DNA from 3 places in the Rossellomorea sp. GCM10028870 genome. Region 3 is predicted to be linked to each of the others. Evidence: riboswitches for the same ligand, from Rfam matches in the RefSeq annotation. Region 3 holds a riboswitch; each other region holds the start of a gene.
What was found. Region 3 has a riboswitch for cyclic di-GMP ahead of ACFQWC_RS22040 (EAL domain-containing protein). Riboswitches for the same ligand answer to the same signal wherever they lie in the genome.
Positions count from the first base shown of each region.

Region 1: linked by a shared signal. The riboswitch ahead of ACFQWC_RS17225 (amidase) and the one ahead of ACFQWC_RS22040 (EAL domain-containing protein) in region 3 are both predicted to bind cyclic di-GMP.
Region 2: linked by a shared signal. The riboswitch ahead of ACFQWC_RS15570 (hypothetical protein) and the one ahead of ACFQWC_RS22040 (EAL domain-containing protein) in region 3 are both predicted to bind cyclic di-GMP.

Region 1 covers NZ_JBHTGN010000004.1:194,465-197,739, reverse strand. The annotation lists gene ACFQWC_RS17235 (DUF1284 domain-containing protein) at 1-335, opposite strand, end outside; gene ACFQWC_RS17230 (NAD-dependent epimerase/dehydratase family protein) at 351-1,004, opposite strand; gene ACFQWC_RS17225 (amidase) at 1,032-1,919, opposite strand; cyclic di-GMP riboswitch class I at 1,961-2,046, opposite strand; gene ACFQWC_RS17220 (hypothetical protein) at 2,184-2,402, opposite strand; gene ACFQWC_RS17215 (hypothetical protein) at 2,386-2,538, opposite strand; gene ACFQWC_RS17210 (hypothetical protein) at 2,551-2,745, opposite strand; gene ACFQWC_RS17205 (hypothetical protein) at 2,872-3,275, opposite strand, start outside.
Region 2 covers NZ_JBHTGN010000003.1:353,279-356,553, reverse strand. The annotation lists gene ftsX (permease-like cell division protein FtsX) at 1-58, shown strand, start outside; gene ACFQWC_RS15575 (murein hydrolase activator EnvC family protein) at 98-1,447, shown strand; cyclic di-GMP riboswitch class I at 1,593-1,683, shown strand; gene ACFQWC_RS15570 (hypothetical protein) at 1,810-2,046, shown strand; gene rpsN (30S ribosomal protein S14) at 2,245-2,514, shown strand; gene ACFQWC_RS15560 (type B 50S ribosomal protein L31) at 2,545-2,790, shown strand; gene ACFQWC_RS15555 (hypothetical protein) at 2,851-3,225, shown strand.
Region 3 covers NZ_JBHTGN010000007.1:59,165-62,439, reverse strand. The annotation lists gene ACFQWC_RS22050 (DmpA family aminopeptidase) at 1-641, shown strand, start outside; gene ACFQWC_RS22045 (DNA-3-methyladenine glycosylase) at 738-1,322, shown strand; cyclic di-GMP riboswitch class II at 1,427-1,507, shown strand; gene ACFQWC_RS22040 (EAL domain-containing protein) at 1,598-2,308, shown strand; gene ACFQWC_RS22035 (ABC transporter permease subunit) at 2,448-3,275, shown strand, end outside.

The sequences.
Region 1 (3,275 bases), on a different contig from region 3:
TCCTCAGGTTTCACTTTATTAGCCGTTCGGATAATCAGATCTGATTTCATATAGGTTTCCCCGTGTTTCAGCTCTAAATGCCGGAGGACACGGCTATCTAATGATAGAACATGATCATTGGAGTTTTCACTTTTTTCACATACTGTTTTCCCTTTATGTGGACATGCTTGACAGGCGTCATCAAAGGCTTGAACGACCTGAATGGGAAGATCCCTTTCATCATTTCGTATTTCTCCCACTATTTCCGTCATAACGTTTACAAAATCAGGACTATACCCCATGCCTTTAAATCCGTGGGTGCAAAGAAGATGATGTCCCCTAAGTACTCTCTTCATTTTATCCTCCTCTTTTTACAGCTGCTGAATTTGATCCGATTCATGGAAGGTTACTTTTTCACTGACATGGCCATTGGCGGCACGGTACATTCCATAAGCCACTTGACCACCTGAGATGCTTCTGTACTTTTTTAACTTACCTACCATTACCGGGCGGATGGCTCTGGAAAAGATTTCTCCCGCTTTTTCCCCAAGGCGGAATTCATCTCTTTCCCCTAAAAGAAGGGATGGCCTGAAAATGTGCAGGGCAGGATAATTCAGGGCTATTAAGTCTTCCTCGAGCTCCCCTTTCACCTTACTATAAAAGAACGGTGAACCGGAGCTCGCCCCAATAGCTGATATGACCATATATTGTTTGGCCCCATGGTCCTTACCGAGGTTTCCTAGCTGAACGGGGTATTCGTAATCTACCTTTCTAAATGCTTCCTTCGTCTGCGCCTTCTTGATGGTCGTTCCAAGACAACAAAATACATCGTCGATTTCCTCGTGGGGCAGGAGCTTCATCTGATCGAATGGGATGATTCGTTCATCCAACTTCTCATGCTTCACCCCGCTGCTTCTTCTCACGAACGAAATCACTTTTTTATACTCGGGACTCTTGATGAGTATTTCAATCAGGTGTGAACCAACCAATCCAGTGGATCCTTCAACCAAGGCTACTTTCGGCATCTTTCATTCCTCATTTCTTCTTTGTCTCTATTCAGATAGATCCTTCCAGCTTCTGTGATGATGAACTGCGATTCCATTATAGGAAGAATATGTACCATACTGGGCATCAACAAGAGCAAGTTCAGCAAGCATGATTTGCTCTCCATTTTCATGAAATGTCAGGAATTCCCCTTCAGCAGATGGAGCTGTTTCCACTCCTACCTTCACCTTTTTCCCTGCAGCCTGGGCAAATTCCATCTCATTCCTGACAAGTTCAATGATTCCATTCTCCCCATTCGCCAGATCCCGGTATGCCATAACACCAACTTCATCCGTCCTCCCAATCACCCACTGAGCAAGGTTACCTTTTCCTAATTCATTGTTAAATGTTTTCCCATCAAACCAAAATGGAATATCCATCCCTAATGGAAGCTGAAGCGAATCAGATCGAATCACTGCTTCATTCACCATCTTCTGATAATTCAACACCGTCTTGCCGTAGGCGGTTGACCATCCGGATAAAAGGTAAGGCTCCACATCCAAATGAACACCGGTAAATCTTTGATCCTCACTCGTTTCAAACTGGTATTCCTCCAGCCAATCAAAAAAAGCAATGAGGGCGGATTGTCCTTTTACGGTCGCCCATTTTGGAGCCCCGTCCAAGGCGTACACGTGTATATTTTCTAAAGTCGCCATTTGAATAAATAGTTGATAGTGTTCCTTCTCTATGTTCGGGTTCACTTGCAGATACACTTCATCTACTCCATGAACTTTAAAAAATCCGATGATTTCTTCTTTATGTCCGACGATGTCAACCGTATTCCAAAGCCACGTGCTTTTCCCTCTCACGTCCATACCAGCTGCCTTTTCATTTGATTGGTAAGAATTGATACTCAACAGGATCAGACAAATACTCATCTTCCATATTCTATTCATCTTTCATTCTCCTCTTCTTGAGCCTTGACTCTTGTGAGGAGCCTGGCAGCTTGGCGGCCATTCGAAAGACGGGCAGGCCGATAGCTTTTTCAGTCCTTGCTTTTCAACAAGTTTGCCTTTTTCAGTTTGTTTTATTCTTCCTCTTTAGTATAGTCCTTTTTCCTTTATTGAAAAGATGTAATTTTCAATTAATAATCATATCAAAAAAGCGCCAGTCACTTTCGGATTGGCGCTTTTTTATGTACTGCTCATGACACTATTTGCTTATAATTCTTCATCCTCGAAAAATTGCTGTAATTTCTCATCTTGTTCAGGATCTGCATTTTCAGACGCATACGGATTATCCTTGACTCCTGCTGTATCCATATTTGTTTTGATGGCGAGAAATGGTCCTTTCGGTTCCTCTGCGATGACACGGTCGTTTAACTGTTTGAAATCGGGCATGTCTTTATTTCCTTTTTTCACTTTATCTTCTTCCTTCAATCGTTTCACCACCATTCTTATAAGCGATTAGAATAATATCCTCTTCCGTTTGCTGGCGAAGTTCACTTTCCATGTTTCTCACTATATTCAAGGTATCTTCAGACAGGTCCGCTACGGGAAATTCTTTCGTATTCATTCTTATCATCTCCTACCCATTTTCATTGGATTGTCCGATTTCCTTTTCTGCCATGAACCCGTTTCCTTCCTCTACTGCATGATGTTCCTCCACAGACTCTCCCGGAACATAGACTTGACTGGGATTTCGAACCTCATTATTCAAAGTGAATTCCGGGTTTAACGGCGTGTCCATTCGTAACTCTTCAGGTTTCTTATGATCTCTCATCTATTCCACCTCCAGTATTTAGTATGGCTACTGAATACATAATCATGCAAAACACGAAAAATCGACTGGCATCGGGCAGCAAAAAAAGCGTTAAGCAATAACGGTGCTTAACGCCATGAAACTGATTCAAACCCACGTATAATCCCTTCCCCAGCTATCCCGGGCAAGATCTTTGATTTCATCGACAATTTCATTTTCCACAGCAAAGGCATCTCCCTGTTCATAAGGGTTGTAGTGGAAAGCGTATAGGCGGGAAACAAACTCGTGAAACGGAAGTGAGCATTCTCCTTCCAGTTCCCCGTTTTCCATGACGGAAGGTTCGATGCCCTGCCCCCAGTTCTGTGATCCATCATTATTCGGATTATAAAAATAGATCCGGTATTCGCCCTTGGGATCCTGGGTGATTCTCAAAATCGAAACGGCATGGAAGCCAAGGAGCTTTCCATGAACATTTGTGATGAAGATCCCGACTGGATTCGGATAGATCAATCCGTAGTCATCATTGTATTCCGGGTGGTGAGTGGCATAGA
Region 2 (3,275 bases), on a different contig from region 3:
TTGCTTGATCGGGGCATGGGGAAGCTTTATGTCTGTTCGTAAGTTCTTAAAAGTGTAAAATTTGATAGGTTGATAGAAGCTGAAAGGAGCATGCCGCTTGAACAAGAAGTATTTCATATCATTATCAATTGCAGCAGCATTAACAATCGGAAGTCTACCAACATTGGGGACAACTGCTAACGCTCATTCCTCCGTGGAGGATCTAAAGAAACAGCAAGATGACATTTCTTCTAAAAAAGAAGAAATTAACGGAAAGATTGATGAGAAAAAGTCAGAAATTAACCAAAACATCAATAAACAACAAGAAATCCAAACACAAATTGCTGAAATCAGTACAAAATTAAAAGATACTGAAACTAAGATAGCTGAAAAAACAAAAGAGATTGATGAAACAACTGCAGAAATCAATAAACTTAAAGAAGAAATTAAAATTTTAGAAGAAAAAATTAAAGAACGTAACGAACTATTAAAAGAACGTGCCCGTGCGATCCAGGAAAAAGGCGGCTCTGCAAATTATCTTGATGTACTACTTGGCGCGGACAGCTTCGGTGACTTCATCAACCGTGTAACAGCAGTAAATACAATCGTAAGTGCCGATAAAAAGATCATGGACGAACAAAAACGTGATCAGGCTGAATTAGAAAAGAAACAAGAAGAAGTAGAAGCAAAGCTTGCAGAATTAGAATCTACTAAAGCAAGTCTTGAATCTCTTAAACAAGATCTTGATAGTCAAAAAGCTCAAAAAGCTGAGTTATTCAAGCAGCTTGAAGCACAACAGGCTTCTCTTGAAGTAGAGAAAAAAGATCTTCAAAAAGAATCGGATGAGCTTTCTAAAATGGAACACCAGCTTGAAGGTGAAATCCAGGCTGAACAAGCACGCTTAGCAGAACTTGCACGTCAGCGTGAGATCGAGCGCAAGCGTCAAGCGGAAGCAGAAGCGGCTAAACGTGCAGCAGCTCAACAACAAGCAACAACAAGCAGCAGCGGTGGTTCTTCTTCAGCTCCTGCTGAAACAGCTCCAAGTGCACCAGTAAGTGCCGGTGCCTGGACATCTCCAGCTTCCGGAACGATTACAACAAACTTTGGCTGGGACGTGTTGAACGGTAAAAAGCGTTTTCACTATGGTACAGATATCGCAGCGCGCGGCAGTGTTCCAATCTCTGCAGCTGCTGATGGATATGTCATCAAGAGTCACTATAGCTCAAGCTATGGAAATGTAGTATACATCACTCACTCAATCAACGGTCAAACGTTCACAACTGTTTATGCCCACATGGCTTCTTCATCTGTAAGCACTGGACAAGCAGTTAACAAGGGTGACAGAATCGGTTACATGGGTAACACAGGATACTCTTTCGGGCAGCATTTACACTTTGAACTTCATGCAGGTTCATGGAATGCATCGAAATCAAATGCTGTAAACCCACGTCAATATATTAACTTTTAATCTTAAAACCCTGCTTCAATAGAAGCGGGGTTTTTTTACGACGGGTTTTCTAGTTATATGAAAGTCTAGAGAATATTCACTAATTCCATTAAGAATCTTCTCATACATTACGTTTTTTAGTATAATGACAACTGTAGTTCCTACAATTTGATAAGGGCAAACTAATTGAAAGATTAGGACGCAAAGCCTCGGGTCTACCATTCTCAGATGAGAATAACGATGGCCGGGTTACCGAAAACAATGGATTACAATGAATACTATTCCGAACGTTTATTAGTATCATTTAGCCTGCCTTTTTGGTGGGCTTTTTTATCTATACGACGTGTTTGGTAGGATTTGAATCTGTAGTAAGGATGATGATGTTGGAATTGACTGAATTAAAAAGGCAATTAAGAAGTTTTTGTAGAAGGAATAGGACTGCTTTGAGGTCTACTGATGTAGGTGAATATACAGCTGAAGAAATCACAGAGATAATTATCGAACGTATAGGTGCTGAAGAGGTTAAGAAAATCCTAATGGACATTGAAGTCATCAATCGCCGTAGCGGAGATACAGTTAAATACTTTATACTTATTTTAGAAGGTTTAAAAGCAGCATAGGACATATAAAACCGAATGCCGGGTTGAATGGTATTCGGTTTTAACTATTTTTAATAGATTTCATTTTAGATCGGTTCTGGAAAGTTCACTCCAAAAGATAGCAGGTAAATATCATTGCAAAAAGATAGAGAGTATGTTTTAATGACATTATTCCGTTATAAAACGTAATGATTACGATTAAAGAAGGAGTGAATCATTTTGGCCAAGAAATCAAAGGTAGTAAAAGAGAAGAAGCGTCAGGAGCTTGTTCAGAAGTATGCAGATTTGCGCAGGGATTTAAAGGAGAAGGGTGATTATGAAGCGTTAAGGAAGCTGCCGAGGGATTCCTCGCCGACGCGATTAAACAGTCGCTGTGAAGTTACAGGGAGACCAAGAGGCTATCTCCGTAAATTTAAGATGTCCCGTATCGCTTTCAGAGAGTTTGCTCATAAAGGGCAAATACCCGGCGTCAAAAAATCAAGTTGGTAATACATTAATCTTCAAGGTGGGGAATTAAGAATGAAAAAAGACATTCATCCAGAGTATCAACAAGTGGTATTTATGGACACGAACAGCGGTTTTTCCTTTTTAACTGGATCTACGAAAACATCCAATGAAACGATTGAGTGGGAAGACGGGAACACGTATCCTTTATTAAAAGTAGAAGTAAGTTCGGACACGCATCCATTTTATACAGGAAGACAGAAGTTCTCTGATCGCGGAGGCCGTGCAGAACGCTTCTTGAAAAAATACAACATGAACTAGTGCATGTCGTACCACTACAAAGAATAGGTTAAGGTATAAACTTATGCCGAGGTGAATACGATGAACGAACATTTAATGGAAATTGTCGCACGGGATATTGTTAAAGGCCTGCCGAATAAAAAAAGGGACATCTATCAATATGTGGTCGGTCTTGAAGATGAATTGGCGAGCCGATCCGAGACGTCTGAGGAATTTATGGCCTTACTTGTGAAACACTCTCCTCATCAACAGGCAGCCACTCATTTTAAAATGAGCTTTGGAGAGCTGATGAGGCGGATGAGGGAAATCGAACAAGAGATTAATGCGAAATTAGATCAAAAGCTGCAAAATGTAACGTGGATTGATTATACAGACACCATTCGATCGATGAAAGGAACAGAAGCAATAAATTCAAGATACTTCTTCTTTTCCATGAATCATGCATATACTAAATAATAAGTAGAAGTTTAGAGTTTAAATCGTAATCATTTCGTTATAAAAGTAAT
Region 3 (3,275 bases):
GTTATCTCAATGATATCCGGGGCCTTCATGTAAAGCCTGAAGATGCCAGGGAAGCCATTCTTCATGCACAATCCGGACCTGTTGAAGAAGGGTGTGTAGGAGCGGGAACCGGGATGCTTTGTTTAGGATATAAAGGAGGTATAGGGACGAGCTCCAGGGAGTATGCATTTGGAGATGAAAAGTATAAAGTGGGAGCACTCGTATTAACGAATTTCGGCCACAGAAAAGATTTAATGGTTCCCACCCTTCACACCGGGGAGGATATGGATATACCCGATGGATCCATCATGATCATCTTAGCTACCGATGCACCTCTCAATGAAAGGCAGCTTAAACGATTGGCCAAACGTGCTTCATTCGGTCTTTCAAGAACGGGTTCGTATGCAGCACATGGAAGTGGTGATGTTGTTCTTGCTTTCTCTACTGCTCACCGGATTCCACATCAGCCCGACAATGATAACACGATTCTTTACTCTTTCATTAAAGAAGACGGACCGATCATATCCACCCTATTTGAAATGACCGTGGATAGCGTAGAAGAAGCCATTTGGAACTCTCTTTGTAAAGCAGAAACCACAACGGGCAGGAATGATCGGAAGGTGGAAGCCATACCTTTAGATTTGTTTAAGGGTAGGCTATAAATAAAAGCTAAACATTCTATTATATTTAACCCTCAAGTAAATGGGGTATACCAATACTTATAAGTACTGACTATTTGGTTAAAGGAAGTGAAAATCATGAAGTATACGCCTATGCCGCCTTCCTTTTTCGAACAACCCACTTTGGAGCTTGCAAAGTCCCTGTTGGGATGTGTATTAATGAAAGAGACGGAGGAGGGAACTGCATCAGGTTACATTGTGGAAACGGAAGCCTATTTAGGGCCTGAGGATCGAGCGGCTCACAGTTATGGAAACAGGCGTACGAAGCGGACGGAAGTCATGTTTCATGAAGCAGGCCGGATATATACATATGTTATGCATACCCATTGTTTAGTGAATGTAGTGAGCGGTGAACGAGAGAAGCCTGAAGCGATTCTCATTAGAGCCGTTGAACCACTTGAAGGGTTGGGGCTTATGGAAAGAAGAAGGCCGGGTCATATAAAGAAAAATTGGACAAATGGTCCAGGAAAGCTGACGAAAGCGTTAGGCATCACAATGGAGGACTACGGAGGGAGCTATTTAGAACCGCCTCTCATCATCTCAAGAGGATACCAGCCAGAAAACATTGTAGAAGGAAAACGAATAGGAATTGAAAACACTGGAGAAGCGAGGGATTATCCATGGAGGTTTTGGGTTAAAGACAATCCGTATGTATCAAGATGAGTGTTTTTTTAAGAATTTTCTAATATTCATTGAAAACACACCCCATAAGTACTACGTTTGTGGTATATTTTTCTTATAAGACTAATTTCATTGAATACAGACAATTCGAATGGGAGCTTTGAACCTAAATGATAGATGGGCGCTTACATTTAGGGGAGCTAGTAGCGCAACCGACCACATACGAACGTAGGAATACGTTTTTGTGTGGTTTTTTTATAAGGCTTTTTTACATTTAGACATCTTCTATAAAAATAAACAGAGAGTATAGGGGTCCTATGAACATCTTTACTATTTTTCAAAACGATTATATTTATCATGATTTTCAGCCCTTATATGAAATGGGCAAGCATCAATCCCTCTATGCATATGAGGGCCTGTTACGAAACAAGTATAACGAAAACCCTGAAAGTGTCTTTCAGTCTGCCATGAAAGCGAATATCTTATATAAGCTTGATACCTTATCCATTTCAAAAGCTCTTGAAAGCTTTTCAGAGAATGGATTGAAGAACTGTAAGTTATTTCTTAATATTTATATTACGACGATTCTTCACCCAAGCTTTCATACCTATTTTTATGACCTCATGAAGAAGCATCCTGAAATTAAGGGGCGTCTTGTACTTGAGATTAATGAGTCGAGTGCGGAGGAACTCTGGCAGAATCCATTATTAAAAGAGTCACTCAAAGAACTTAAGCAATATGGAGTATGGTATGCGATTGATGACTTTGGTCAAGGGACATCCTCCATCAAGAAATCCATTGAATATGAACCGGAAATCATTAAGCTGGATCGCTATTTTGCTCTAAATCTGGCTCAAGATGATAAGAAACAACGATTCCTGTCCTTTTTTAATCAATTTTACGGTAAGGATACGTTAATTGTGTTAGAAGGAATTGAAACCAAACAGGATATGAAAGTGGCAGAGGAAATTGGGATTACAATAGGACAAGGCTTTTATCTGGGAAGGCCAAGTCGACTATTAGCTTAAATGGAATGGTGACTCTGAAGTGTGGGAGTTACCTTTTTTCGTGGAAACCTACAGTGGTTTTGTCGGAATTGAAATAAAATTGAAAATATTTAACATTTCCATTAAACTGAGGAAAAAGAGAAAAAAAGGGGATCAAAGTATGAGGCTTCTCACATTTCCGCTGAAATTTATGTTCTATTATATTCTCGGGTTGATTGGTATTTTAGCCGTGAGTATCGCACCTGAAGTATTTAAGGAGAGGGGTCTGTATAATTTTGTCGGATTCTTTGAAGAGTTCATTAAATTTGTTTTTGTATTTTTGGACCGTGAAAATTGGAGCTATTCCTATAAAGGGATAACCGTCGATTTTCTGGACATGCTTTGGGGACCTTATCTGTATTCTTTGCAGATTATCGGCGGAGCATTGGGTTTGGGCCTGGGAATAGCATTCATCCTTACACTATTCACAGTGTTTTTGCCCCGATGGGTTACGTCTTCTCTAAAGAAAGTATTAAACCTATTTGAGACGGTACCTGACTTAATGTTTGCGTTTATGCTCCAGCTTCTCATTGTGTATGGTATAAAGCATTTCGGCTTCGAATTAATGAAATTTACAGAGTTTGGGGATGAAAAGATCTTTCTTGCTCCTATCATCACATTATCGATTATTCCCATGATCTCTTTCTTTCGTATTCTTCTTTTTATTATGGAAGAAGAGATGCTTAAGCCACATATAGAGTTTGCCCAAAGTAAGGGAATGTCAAAAGGCAGGATCCTCTTTGCCCACGTACTGAAAAATATTTCTCCAAGCCTGTTTTATCATGGAAAGCTGATTATTTGGGGGATGCTGTCGAGCTTATTTATCATTGAAACGATTTTCAATATGAGAGGAATCACGTATTATATCGTCCAGGACTTCAGACCGATGGTCATAGCCATCTCGCTGATGATGATTTACACACCTTTTTTTGTTGTGTATCAAGGTGTA